DNA from 4 places in the Oricola thermophila genome. Region 2 is predicted to be linked to each of the others. Evidence: predicted binding sites of a transcription regulator. Region 2 holds the regulator's gene; each other region holds the start of a gene.

Region 1 (3,079 bases), 1.3 Mb from region 2:
CGCACCCTCGCCATTTCGAGGCAAGCCCGCATCACTTCGCCAGTTCCTTCAGCCCAAGCCGTATCAGCTTCGCGCTGTCGGCACCCTCGCCGGCTTCCTTCAGCGCCACTGCCACCGCGTTCGCCGCCTGGTCGCGGGAATAGCCGAGATTGGTCAGTGCCGAGACCGCATCGGAAACCGGCGCGGAGGCCACGCCCTCGCCCAGTTCCTGCTTCAACCCGATCGTGCCCGAGGCTTCGCCCGCGAAGGCCGGTGCCTTGTTCTTCAGTTCGGTTACGATGCGCTGCGCCACCTTCGGCCCGATGCCCGGCGCGCGCGCCACCATCGCCTTGTCCTGCAGCGCGATTGCGTTGGCCAGGTCGGATGCCGACAGCGTGGACAGCACGGCCAGCGCCACCTTGGCGCCGACTCCCTGAACGCTCTGCAGCAGCCGGAACCATTCGCGTTCGAGATGGGTCGAGAATCCGTAAAGCCGGATCATGTCCTCGCGTACATAGGTCTCGATATGCAGCACCGCGGCCTCGCCCTCGTTGAGACTCGCCAGCGTGCGCGCTGGGCAGAAGGCCACGTAGCCGACGCCGTGCACGTCTATGATCGCGTGATCCTCGCCGATCTCGTCGACGGTGCCTTTCAGCTTTCCGATCATGCTGTTGCAAGCCTCGCCTGGTGGGCCGCGCTCGTGCGGTGATGCGCGTGGCAGATGGCGATGGCCAGCGCGTCCGCCGCGTCGTCGGTATCGAACGTCGCCTTCGGCATCAGCACCTTCACCATCATGTGGATCTGCTTCTTGTCGCCGTGCCCGACGCCGATCACCGTCTTCTTGACCGCGTTCGGCGCGTATTCCGCCACCGGCAGGCCGGCGCGCGCCGGCACCAGCATGGCGATACCGCGTGCCTGGCCGAGCTTCAGCGTCGCCGTCGCATCCTTGTTGACGAAGGTCTGCTCGACGGCCGCCTCGTGCGGCATGTGCTCGTGCAATATCTCGGCAAGCCCGTCATGCAGCTGGCACAGCCGCGATGCTAGGTCCGCCTTGATGTCCGAGCGGACCGTACCCGAGCCGACGAAACGCAGGCTGTTGCCGAGGCTCTCGACAATGCCCCATCCCGTCCGGCGCAATCCCGGGTCGATCCCGATTATCCGAATCGCCTGTCCCATCTGGCCTCCGTCTTCAGGTTAGCCTGTCGCATGAAGGATGTGAACAAAAAGAAAACAAAAGTCACATCTTGCCCATGCCGGGCGGTTATGCGATGCAGCCGCTTTTCAACTCTTCCGGGTACCATCCGTGACAATTCTGGGCATCCCCGTCGACGCGGCTCTCCTCGTCCTGCTGTTCGCGATTGCCGTTGCCGGCATCGTGCGCGGCTTTTCCGGCTTCGGCACCGGCATGATCATAGGCCCGGTGGGCGCGATGACCTTCGGCCCGCAGGCGGCCATCGTCATCCTGCTGGTCATCGATTCCCTGCCGATGCTGCCGCTCATCCTCAGCGCCCTGAAGAAAGTCTCGCTGCGCGAACTGCTGCCGGTTGCCGCCGGCTACGGGCTGATCCTGCCGCTCGGCATCTGGTTCCTCAAGACCGGCGACACAGTGACGCTGCGCTGGTTCATGTCCTTGGTCATCCTCGTCGCCGCAGCGATACTGTGGTCGGGCTGGGTCTATCGCGGACCGCGCAACCTGGCCGTGCGCATTGGCGTCGGGGGCATTTCCGGCTTTCTCGGCGGCGCAGCCGGGGTCTCCGGCCCGCCGGTCATCCTCTACTGGATGGCGCTGTCGACGGGCGCCGGGCTGGTGCGGGCGAACCTGCTCGTCTACTTCGCGCTGGCGCAGGTGCTGTCCGGCACGGGCCTCGTTGTCGCGGGCATCGTCAACCGCGAGTCCCTGATGCTCGGCCTGGTCTGCGCGCCGCTCTACCTCGTCGCCCTGCTGGTCGGCGCGCGCCTGTTCGGCCTCGCCAGCGAATCGACCTACAAGCGCGTCGCCCTGTTGATCGTCATTGCCGCCGCGATCATGACGCTTCCCGTGCTCGACGGGCTGCGCGGTCAGGCCTGACTGCCGCGGCGCCAAAGCCGGGGATCAGGCGGAAAGCTTCGCCATCACCTCCTCGGGGATGTCCTCGTTGGAATAGACGTTCTGCACGTCGTCGTCATCGTCGAGGGCTTCCAGAAGCTTCATCAGCGTGGCGGCCTTGGCTTCGTCCACGGGCGTGCGGTTCTGCGGCTTCCAGATGATGTTGACGGATTCCGGCTCGCCGAGGGTGGCCTCCAGCGTCTTCGAAACCGTGCCGAGATCCTCGAAGGCGCAAATGATGGTGTGGCCGTCCTCGTCGGTCTCGACGTCATCGGCGCCGGCCTCGATGGCCGCCTCCATGATCGTGTCCGCGTCGCCGGCCTCGGGCTTGTAGACGATCTCGCCGACCCGGTCGAACATGAAGGAGACGGAGCCGGTCTCGCCGAGCGAGCCGCCGTTCTTGGAGAAGCAGGCGCGGATGTTGGACGCCGAGCGGTTGAGGTTGTCGGTCAGCGCCTCGACGATGATGGCGACACCGCCGGGGCCATACCCCTCGTAGCGCATCTCCTTGTAGTCGTCGGCATCGCCGCCCGACCCTTTGTTGATCGCGCGCTGGATGTTGTCCTTCGGCATCGACTGGCCCTTGGCGTTCTGGATGGCCAGCCGCAGGCGCGGGTTCATGTCGGGATCGGTCGTTCCGCCGCCCATTTTCACCGCGACGGTGATTTCCTTGGAAAGGCGCGAGAACAGCTTGGAGCGGGCCGCATCCTGGCGACCCTTGCGATGCATGATGTTCTTGAATTTGGAATGACCGGCCATTCGTTCCTCTGTCGTCCTGCGGATATTTCAAAGTCGCGCGGCTTATATGAGAGATCGCGGGCATCGTCCAGCGGGGCGGGCATGCACGGCGGTTCGAAATCGTGATTCGCCCCGGCGCGATCCTCCGCTACAATCCCTGGCAGGACGAGCGAGGACGACCACCATGCGCTTCCTTCACACCCTGACCGGGCTTGTCGCCATAGCCATTGCGGGCTCCGTCGCACCGGCAGCCGCGCAGGACCGGGAGGAGCCGCC
Region 2 (3,079 bases):
ACTGTCCATCTCGGGCCTACACATGGCCCTTGTCGCTGCAACCGTCATGGCCGGTCTGAGGCTGGGATTTGCTTTCTTTCCGGGGTGGGCCGCGCGCCATCCGGTCAAGAAATATGCCGCAGCAGGGGCACTAGGGGCCACGGGTTTCTATCTTTTTCTGGCCGGTGCGGGCGTCGCAACGCAGAGATCGTTCATCATGCTGGCGGTCATGCTTCTGGCACTCACCTTTGACCGAAGCGCTGTTACGATGCGCAATCTGGCATTGGCCGCGATCGCAGTAATCGCATTTGCGCCGCATGAAGTGGCTGGTCCGGGCTTCCAGATGTCATTTGCCGCAACGGCTGCCCTGATCGCGGTATACGCAGCATGGCAGGATGCACACCGTCGCCGTACCGCAGCGGCACGGAATGGTTCAGTATCCGGGCCTGTCCCTGGCTGGCTGAAAACCGCATCAGGGTACTTGCTGGGCATCGCCGTGACCTCCCTGGTCGCGGGGTTTGCGACCGGAATATTCGCGGCCTACCACTTTGGCCGGATCGCCCCGTACGGTCTGCTCGGGAACTTGCTCGCAATGCCTGTCGTAACGATGGTGATCATGCCGTCGGCGGTGGCCGCGATTGTCGCCATGCCGTTCGCCCTGCACGTCCTTCCGTTGAAAGTGATGGCATGGGCCGTCGGGCTGGTGATCGAGATTGCCGAATGGGTCGCTGACCTGTCGCCGACGGTACCGTTGGGGCAGATGCCGGAAACCGCTTTGGCGAGTTTCGTGGTAGCGCTGGTAATCCTGTGCCTACCTTCGACCTGGCTGCGTTTGTTTTCGCTTCCTCTTTTTATCGCCGGGGCGCTGATCTGGAGGTCCGACACCATTCCGATGGCGGTCATTTCGGAAGATGCGCGGCAGTTCGCCATCCTCGAAGCGAGCCAAAACGGGACACGGATACATGTGAACAGGCACAGGCCGAATGCCTTCATCCTTGACCAGTGGGCCGATGCCTATCGCGGAACGGAAGTGGTTCGGCCAAACGGGTCCGAGCGCCTGTCATGCGAGGGGGAACGATGTATCGCCAAATTAGTAACGCCGGACGGCGAAGCAAGAATTGCCTATGTCTCCGCTCCAGCGGATCGAATGCGGCCAACGGGTGTCCTGTCCCTGCGTCGACTCTGTGCCGAAAACGACCTTGTCATCCTCGCCGCGGCCCCGTCGCCGCAGGAATGCCTTGACGGAACGCCGGTACTGACAGCGCAAATGCTGGCGCTCAAGGGAGCGGCCGAGATACGCATGAACCGAAGGGGCCGCCAACTAACGATCCGTCATGCGTTGCCCGGTCCGGTGCGTCCCTGGCTCGAACATCGCAAATACTCCCGTGCGGCTCGCAATCTCGGCGAATGGAAACCGCGCAGGTCCGATCAATAGCGGCGGATCAGTCCGACCAGCTTGCCCTGAACACGAACACGGTCCGGACCGAAAATGCGGGTCTCGTATGCGGGGTTTGCGGCTTCCAGCGCGATCGACGCTCCCTTGCGCCGGAAGCGCTTCAACGTCGCTTCCTCGTCATCGACGAGCGCGACGACGATGTCCCCGACATTGGCGCTGTCACCCTTCCTGATGATGGCCGTATCGCCGCTGAAAATGCCGGCCTCGATCATCGAATCGCCTTCGACCTCAAGCGCGTAGTGCTCCCCGGAGCCAAGCATGTCCGGCGGAAGCGATATCGTTCTTGTCTGGTGTTCGATGGCGGAAATCGGCACGCCCGCGGCAATCTTTCCCATCACAGGCACTGGGATCACGCCCCCGTCATTGTCGGCGACGGGTGCGGCCGACTTTGCTGCCGGCACGGGCTGCGGTTTGCCGAGGCTGCCCTCGATCACGCTCGGAGAGAAGCCACGTCTCACATTCGACGGCGTCAGGCTGTCCGGCAGCCGAACAATTTCCAGGGCTCGTGCACGGTTCGGAAGGCGGCGGATAAACCCCCGTTCCTCTAGTGCCGTAATCAAGCGATGAATTCCGGACTTGGACGCCAGATCCAGCGCTTCCTTCATCTCGTCGAATGACGGCGGCACGCCGGATTCCTTCAGACGCTCATTGATGAACATCAGAAGTTCGAGTTGCTTGCGTGTCAACATCGGCGCGGCCCTCGGGAATCAAATGGAAACAAACACGGAACAGTCTATATCTGTTCCATTTGTGTTCCGCAAGCGTTTAACAATTGGCTAAATTGTACCGGGCTTGATGACGAGTACTTCCACCGGATCGCCGACATTTGCCGCCGGCGCGCGGGGTGGGCGAACCAGAAGCACATTGGAACGCGCAAATGCGCTGATCATGGATGAATCCTGAACGTCGAATGCCCTGGCCTTAAGATTTCCGTCCGCATCGCGGCGCGCGATGCCCCGCATATAATCTTCCCGCCCATCGTTTGCCCGAAGCGGCGTTTCCAGTAGCGCCGTGGCACGGACCTCACTCGCCGGACGCCCGGCGAGTCGCTCGACCAAGGGCTTGAGAAACAGGAGGCCGCAAACCAGTGCGGACACGGGATTGCCGGGTAGCCCGAGAACGCGCATTGCCTCGTACCGGCCATGCATCAGCGGCTTTCCGGGGCGCATGGCGATCTTCCAGAAGTCCAGCTTCATCCCTCGATCGACGAATACCTTCCTGACAAGGTCGTGATCGCCCACCGATGCGCCGCCCAGGGTAACCAGTATATCGCAGCCGCATTCCGCGGCACGGTCAAGAGCGTTGCCAAGTTCAACCTCGCGGTCAGACACAATGCCGAGATCGATCACCTCGGCGCCCGACTCCGATGCGACCGCCCCGATTCCATAGGAATTGGAAGCGATGATCTGGCCCGGGCCGGGTTCGGAACCGGGAGGCAGCAACTCGTCACCGGTCGCGACAACGGCGACGCGCGGTTTGCGAACGACCGAAAGGGCAGGGTGATTGGATGCGGCAGCAAGGCAGAGCGCACCAGGGTCAAGCAGTGTACCGGCCTTGAGAACCGTCTGCCCGGCAACGAAATCCAGTCCGGCATCCCGGATATTGCGTCCCCTTGGCTCCGGTCGGTTCACGAGAATGCGCTGA
Region 3 (3,079 bases), 100 kb from region 2:
AGTGGCCGACATGTAGCGGTCGATCTCCTCGCGCACCCATGAGGAATCGGTTTCCTTCCAGCGGCGCTCCAGATTGGGAATTACACCTTCGAAGGTCTTGGTCGTCTTGTATGAGCGCAATCCGTCGTCATAGACGAAGTCGATCTCCCGCGATCCTGTGCCGTACAGGACGGCATTCCTGGCTTCGTCTGAAACGTCTGACCACTTGTCGGTGATCTTGAACCCGTAGGCCTTGCCGAGTGCGTCGAGTGTCTGGCGGTAATAGGGAGACGAAGACTTTGCCCAGGGCGCTATTGCCTCATGCAATTTCGCGTCGCGTTCGGGCACGACAAGGCCGGGATCGATCTTCTGCTGCACGCCCAGGCCATCGCAGGACGGGCATGCGCCGAAAGGGTTGTTGAAGGAGAAAAGGCGCGGCTCGATTTCCGGTATCGTGAAGCCGGAAACCGGGCAGGCGAACTTTTCCGAGAAAACGATCCGTTCGTGGGTGTCGTTCTTCGACTTGTTGATGGCGTCGGCCCCGGTGTCCTCGGGCGGCAGCGGCTTGTCGGCGAATTCCGCAACGGCGAGCCCGTCGGCAAGTTGCAGGCAGGTCTCAAGGCTGTCGGCAAGACGCGCACCGATGTCGTCCCGGACGACAACACGGTCCACGACTACGTCGATATCGTGCTTGAACTTCTTGTCCAGGGCCGGGACGTCGGCGATCTCGTAGAATTCGCCGTCCACCTTCACGCGCTGGAAGCCCTTCTTCATCAGTTCGGCGAAATCCTTGCGGTACTCGCCTTTTCGCCCCCTGACGATTGGGGCAAGTATGTAGAGGCGCGTTCCCTCGTCGAGTGCCATGATGCGATCGACCATCTGGCTGACTGTCTGGCTCTCGATCGGCAGGCCCGTCGCAGGGGATATCGGCACGCCGACACGCGCGAACAGCAGGCGCAGATAGTCATATATCTCGGTCACTGTGCCGACCGTCGAGCGCGGGTTGCGGGATGTCGTCTTCTGTTCGATGGAAATGGCCGGCGACAGACCGTCGATCTGGTCGACATCCGGTTTCTGCATCATTTCCAGAAACTGGCGAGCATAGGCGGACAGGCTCTCGACGTAGCGGCGCTGCCCCTCGGCATAGATGGTGTCGAAGGCGAGCGATGACTTGCCGGAGCCCGACATGCCGGTCATTACGATCAGCTTGTCGCGCGGTATGTCGAGATCGACATTCTTCAGATTGTGTTCGCGCGCGCCGCGTATGGAAATGAATTTATGCTCGGTCATGGAGGATGTGCCTATCGCGGGTCGGGCCGCACCGCTATTCATTTAAGCATGTCTGCCGGCTTGTCGAGTGACAGCAGGCCAGTCTGCCGACATTTGATGACTCGCCCGCAAAACTTGACAAGGTCATGGCGCAATCAATAGAACATTTCAAGAACGAAAAGACCCTGTGGACAGCGTCGGCCGATATGGAGCCGCGTTGCGCGCTTGTTTAGTGTGGATCGGAATTCAGAAAATCAGGCAGGAGTGTTGGCGTCATGGCTGGCAGCGTGAACAAGGTAATTCTCGTCGGCAATCTGGGCGCCGACCCGGAAGTGCGTCGACTCAATTCGGGCGAACCGGTGGTGAACCTGTCGGTGGCGACGTCGGAAAGCTGGCGGGACAAGAATTCCGGCGAGCGGCGCGAGCGTACGGAATGGCACAGGGTCGTCATTTTCAACGAGAACCTGGCGAAGGTGGCGGAGAACTATCTGAAGAAGGGCTCCAAGGTCTATGTCGAGGGCCAGTTGCAGACGCGCAAGTGGCAGGACCAGAGCGGACAGGACCGATATACCACGGAAATCGTGCTGCAGCGTTTCCGCGGCGACCTGCAGATGCTCGACAGCCGGGGTGAAGGCGAGGGCGGCTACGGCGGTGGCGGTGGTGGCCGGCAGCAGGTGGGCAGCTACGGTGCCGAGCAGGGAGGAGGGCAGCAGCCTGCTTCCGGCGGCAGCGACTTCGTCCGCGACATGGACGACGAAATTCCGTTCTAGGGTGCAGAATGCCATGACGGCGAGGCAGGGATATCGCAGCAATTCATCGGCGCTACCGGTCGTGGTGGTCGCGGTGGCTGCGATCCTGCTTTCGCTTACGCAGGTCTTCGCCGGCGAGGCAGACGTCGTTTCGGTCGATGCGCGCCAGCAGGATGAAGGCACGTGGCAATTCAGCGTGGCGGTCCGACATGCCGATGAGGGCTGGGAACACTATGCCGACAAGTGGATCGTCGTCGGCCCGGACGGTACGGTCTACGGGGAACGAGTTCTCGCCCACCCGCATGTTGACGAGCAGCCATTCACGCGTTCCCAGTCAGGTATCCGCATCCCCGAACATGTGTCGACGGTGGTCGTGAAGGCACATGACAGCGTCCACGAATTCGGCGGCGTCGAGGTGTCCGTAGATCTCGACGCGCTGCGCTAGCGATCAGGTCGCGACAAGCGCCTTGACACCGTCTGCGACGAACTGGACGGCAAGCGCCGACAGGATCACGCCGAGAAGGCGGGTCAGCACCGAGCGCCCTGTCGCACCCAGGAGGACTTCCACGCGCTCGGCCAGCAGGTAGATTCCGTATGTAAGGGCTACGATCCCGAGCAGGATTGCGATCAGGGCCGTACGACCGAGCGCGCTTGAGTATTCGCCAGAGAATTCGCCGGACAGCAGGATTGTTGCCGAAATCGCACCCGGACCGGCCATGAGCGGGATGGCGAGCGGAAATACCGAGACGCTATGAATGTCGTCCTCGGTTATGGCGCGCTGCGCGGTGTTCTCGTGACGCTCCTGCCTGCGTTCGAACACCATCTCGAACGCGATCCAGAAAAGCAGCAGCCCGCCAGCCACCCGAAATGCCGGAAGGGTGATGCCGAACAGCGAAAGGATCAGCGTTCCGGCAATTGCGAAGAGTACGAATATCGCGAATGCGATGACGCTGGCGCGGAGTGCAACCTGTCGGCGTTCTGCCCGGTTCATGCCGGCAGTGACTGCCAGAAACAGCGGAGCCAGCCCGACCGGGTCAATGGTGACGAACAGCGTCACGACGGCTTGAATAAGCAAATCTGTA
Region 4 (3,079 bases), 990 kb from region 2:
GCCTCGGTGAACAGCGTCTTGCCGAGCCGGCCCTCGTTGTGGGCGATCAGGTGGGAGGCGGCGCCGAGAATGTGCTGCGTGGAGCGGTAGTTGCGCTCCAGCCGGATCACCGTGGCGCCGGGAAAGTCCTTCTCGAAGCGCAGGATGTTGTCCACCTCCGCGCCGCGCCAGCCGTAGATCGACTGGTCGTCGTCGCCGACACAACAGATATTCACGCTCACGGGCCGTTCCGCGCCTTGCGGCGCCGGCCCTCCGCCTTCGGCGGCCCGGTTTGCGCTTACGGCCGGGCGTTCGCTGCGCGAACCGGCCTCCGCGGGGGCGGACGAAAAGTCGTCCGGCGCGCGGTCGCGCGCTCCGCCTTCGGCGGGGGAGGCGGAGCCCGAGACATAGGGCGCCGGGGCCTCGGCAAGCCCGGCATCCTTCGATGCCGGCCTTTGCGCCAGCAGGCGCAGCCACATGTATTGCGCGGTGTTGGTGTCCTGGTACTCGTCGACCAGGATGTAGCGGAACTTGCGGTGATACTCGGCCAGCACGTCCGGGTTGTCGCGCAGCAGGCGGATGGGGTGGCAGAGCAGGTCGCCGAAATCGCAGGCGTTGAGCGTCTTCAGGCGGTCCTGGTAGGCGGCGAACAGCTCGCGGCCCCTGCCCTCGCCGAAGGCGCGGGCGTCGCCCTCCGGGATGTCGCGCGGGCCCCAGCCCTTGTTCTTCCAGCCGTCGATCATGTGGGCGAAGGAGCGCGGCGTCCAGCGCTTGTCGTCGAGGCCCTCGGCCTGGATCACCTGCTTGACGAGGCGGACCTGGTCGTCGGTGTCGAGAATGGTGAAATCGGAGCGCAGGCCGGCAAGCTCGGCGTGCCGGCGCAGGATCTTCACGCCGATGGAGTGGAAGGTGCCGAGCCAGGGCATGCCCTCGATCGCCTCGCCGACGAGGACGCCGATGCGCTCCTTCATCTCGCGCGCGGCCTTGTTGGTGAAGGTGACGGCGAGGATCTGCGAGGGGAAGGCGAGGCCGAGCGACAATATGTGGGCGATGCGGGTGGTCAGGACCCGCGTCTTGCCGGTGCCGGCGCCCGCCAGGACGAGAACCGGGCCCTCGGTGGTCTCCACCGCGCGGCGCTGCTCGGGATTCAGGCCCTCCAGATAGGACGGGGCTTGCTGCCGGCGGGCGGCCATGGCGCGCGCGGCGATGGAGCCTTGCGCCGGTTCCGGGCGCGGCGGCTCGTCGTCGCCGAAGGGGATGTCGTCGAATGGATCGCTCATTGAAGGGCAATGTAGTGATTCGGGCGGGAAAGACCAGAACGAAACGCGAATGGCAAGGCCGGTTCCACCGGAACGAAGGATGCTGGTGACAGCGGGCGCCGCATGGCCCAAGATCGGCAGGCGACAAGGCCGTCCAGGGGAGGAGACGATGGAAGGCACGATTTTCGGCGAGGGGCTCGACCGCAACGCCGCCAACTACCAGCCGCTTACGCCGCTGAAACATCTCGAGCGCGCGGCGGCGGTGTTTCCGGATCATGTCGCCATCATCCACGGGACGCTCAGGCGCAGCTACGCGGACTTTTACGCCCGCTCGCGAAGGCTGGCCTCGGCCCTGCGGAAGGCGGGTATCGGGCGCGGCGACACGGTGGCCGTGATGCTGTCCAACACGCCGGCCATGCTGGAGGCCCATCACGGCGTGCCGATGGCCGGCGCGGTGCTGCTGTCGATCAACACGCGGCTCGACGCCGAGGTGATCGCCTTCCAGCTCGACCACGGCGAGGCGAGGGCGGTGATCGTCGACCGGGAATTCTCCGCCGTCATGGCCTCCGCGCTGAAGCGGGCGGAGCGCAATCCGCTGGTCATAAACTACGACGACCCGGACTATCCCGACGACGCGCCCTTCCCGAAGGGGGAGCCGATCGGATCGCTCGAATACGAGGACTTCATCGCCGGCGGCGACCCGGACTTCGAATGGGCGATGCCGGACGACGAGTGGGACGCGATCTCGCTGAACTACACCTCGGGGACGACCGGCAACCCGAAGGGCGTGGTCTACCACCATCGCGGCGCGGCGCTGATGGGCTATGCCAACGTGATCGCGAGCGGCATGGGCCGGCACCCGGTCTACCTCTGGACGCTGCCGATGTTCCACTGCAACGGCTGGTGCTTTCCGTGGACGCTTTCCGTGCAGGCGGGCACGCATGTGTGCCTGCGCTGGGTGCGGGCGAAGGCGATGTACGACGCCATCGCCGAGCACGGGGTGACGCATCTGTGCGGCGCGCCGGTGGTGATGTCGATGCTGCTGAACGCGGCCGAGGCGGAGAAGCGCGACTTCCCGCAGACGGTGACGTTCAACACCGCGGCCGCGCCGCCGCCGGAAACCGTGCTGGCCGGCATGGCGCAGGCCGGTTTCGAGGTCACGCATCTCTACGGGCTGACCGAGACCTACGGGCCGGCGGTGGTCAACGAGTGGCACGGCGAGTGGAACGCGCTGGAGGGCCCGGAAAGGGCGGCGCTGAAGGCGCGCCAGGGCGTGCGCTACGCCGCGCTGGAGGACGTGACGGTGATGGACCCGGAAACGATGGAACGGGTGCCCGCCGACGGCGAGACGCTGGGCGAGGTGATGTTCCGCGGCAACATCGTGATGAAGGGCTACCTGAAGAACCCGTCGGCGACGGAGCAGGCGTTCGCCGGCGGCTGGTTCCATTCCGGCGATCTCGGCGTGATGCACGAGGACGGATACATCCAGCTCAAGGACCGCTCGAAGGACATCATAATCTCCGGCGGCGAGAACATCTCCTCGATCGAGGTGGAGGACGCGATCTACAAGCACCCGGCGGTCGCCGCGGCGGCGGTGGTGGCGAAGCCGGACGAGAAATGGGGCGAGAGCCCCTGCGCCTTCGTCGAGCTGAAGCCGGGGAAGGCGGCGACGGCGGAGGAGATCATCGCCCATTGCCGCACGCTGATGGCGCATTTCAAGTGCCCGCGCCACGTGGTGTTCACTGAACTGCCGAAGACATCGACGGGCAAGATCCAGAAATTCGTGCTGCGGGAAAAGGCAAAGGAGGCGTGAGGGGGCGGCGTAGTTGTTTCGGATTGAA

The links. Region 2 encodes LexA, which represses DNA repair genes until DNA is damaged. Its sites were predicted from a motif close to TGTTCNNNNTGTGTTCNG; they were not measured.
Region 1: ruvC (crossover junction endodeoxyribonuclease RuvC) is a predicted target of LexA. The motif match lies at 1,195-1,212, and genes of this name have one in related genera.
Region 3: uvrA (excinuclease ABC subunit UvrA) is a predicted target of LexA. The motif match lies at 1,408-1,425, and genes of this name have one in related genera.
Region 4: HTY61_RS19730 (ATP-dependent helicase) is a predicted target of LexA. The motif match lies at 1,294-1,311, and genes of this name have one in related genera.

The regions. Positions count from the first base shown of each region.
Region 1 covers NZ_CP054836.1:3,985,629-3,988,707, reverse strand. The annotation lists gene ruvA (Holliday junction branch migration protein RuvA) at 32-646, opposite strand; gene ruvC (crossover junction endodeoxyribonuclease RuvC) at 643-1,155, opposite strand; gene HTY61_RS19320 (sulfite exporter TauE/SafE family protein) at 1,283-2,047, shown strand; gene HTY61_RS19315 (YebC/PmpR family DNA-binding transcriptional regulator) at 2,072-2,824, opposite strand; gene HTY61_RS19310 (MBL fold metallo-hydrolase) at 2,988-3,079, shown strand, end outside.
Region 2 covers NZ_CP054836.1:1,320,521-1,323,599, forward strand. The annotation lists gene HTY61_RS06405 (ComEC/Rec2 family competence protein) at 1-1,414, shown strand, start outside; gene lexA (transcriptional repressor LexA) at 1,408-2,124, opposite strand; gene HTY61_RS06415 (molybdopterin molybdotransferase MoeA) at 2,212-3,079, opposite strand, start outside.
Region 3 covers NZ_CP054836.1:1,425,370-1,428,448, reverse strand. The annotation lists gene uvrA (excinuclease ABC subunit UvrA) at 1-1,269, opposite strand, end outside; gene ssb (single-stranded DNA-binding protein) at 1,524-2,018, shown strand; gene HTY61_RS06890 (hypothetical protein) at 2,032-2,442, shown strand; gene HTY61_RS06885 (MarC family protein) at 2,446-3,079, opposite strand, start outside.
Region 4 covers NZ_CP054836.1:326,355-329,433, forward strand. The annotation lists gene HTY61_RS19730 (ATP-dependent helicase) at 1-1,259, opposite strand, end outside; gene HTY61_RS01480 (acyl-CoA synthetase) at 1,408-3,051, shown strand.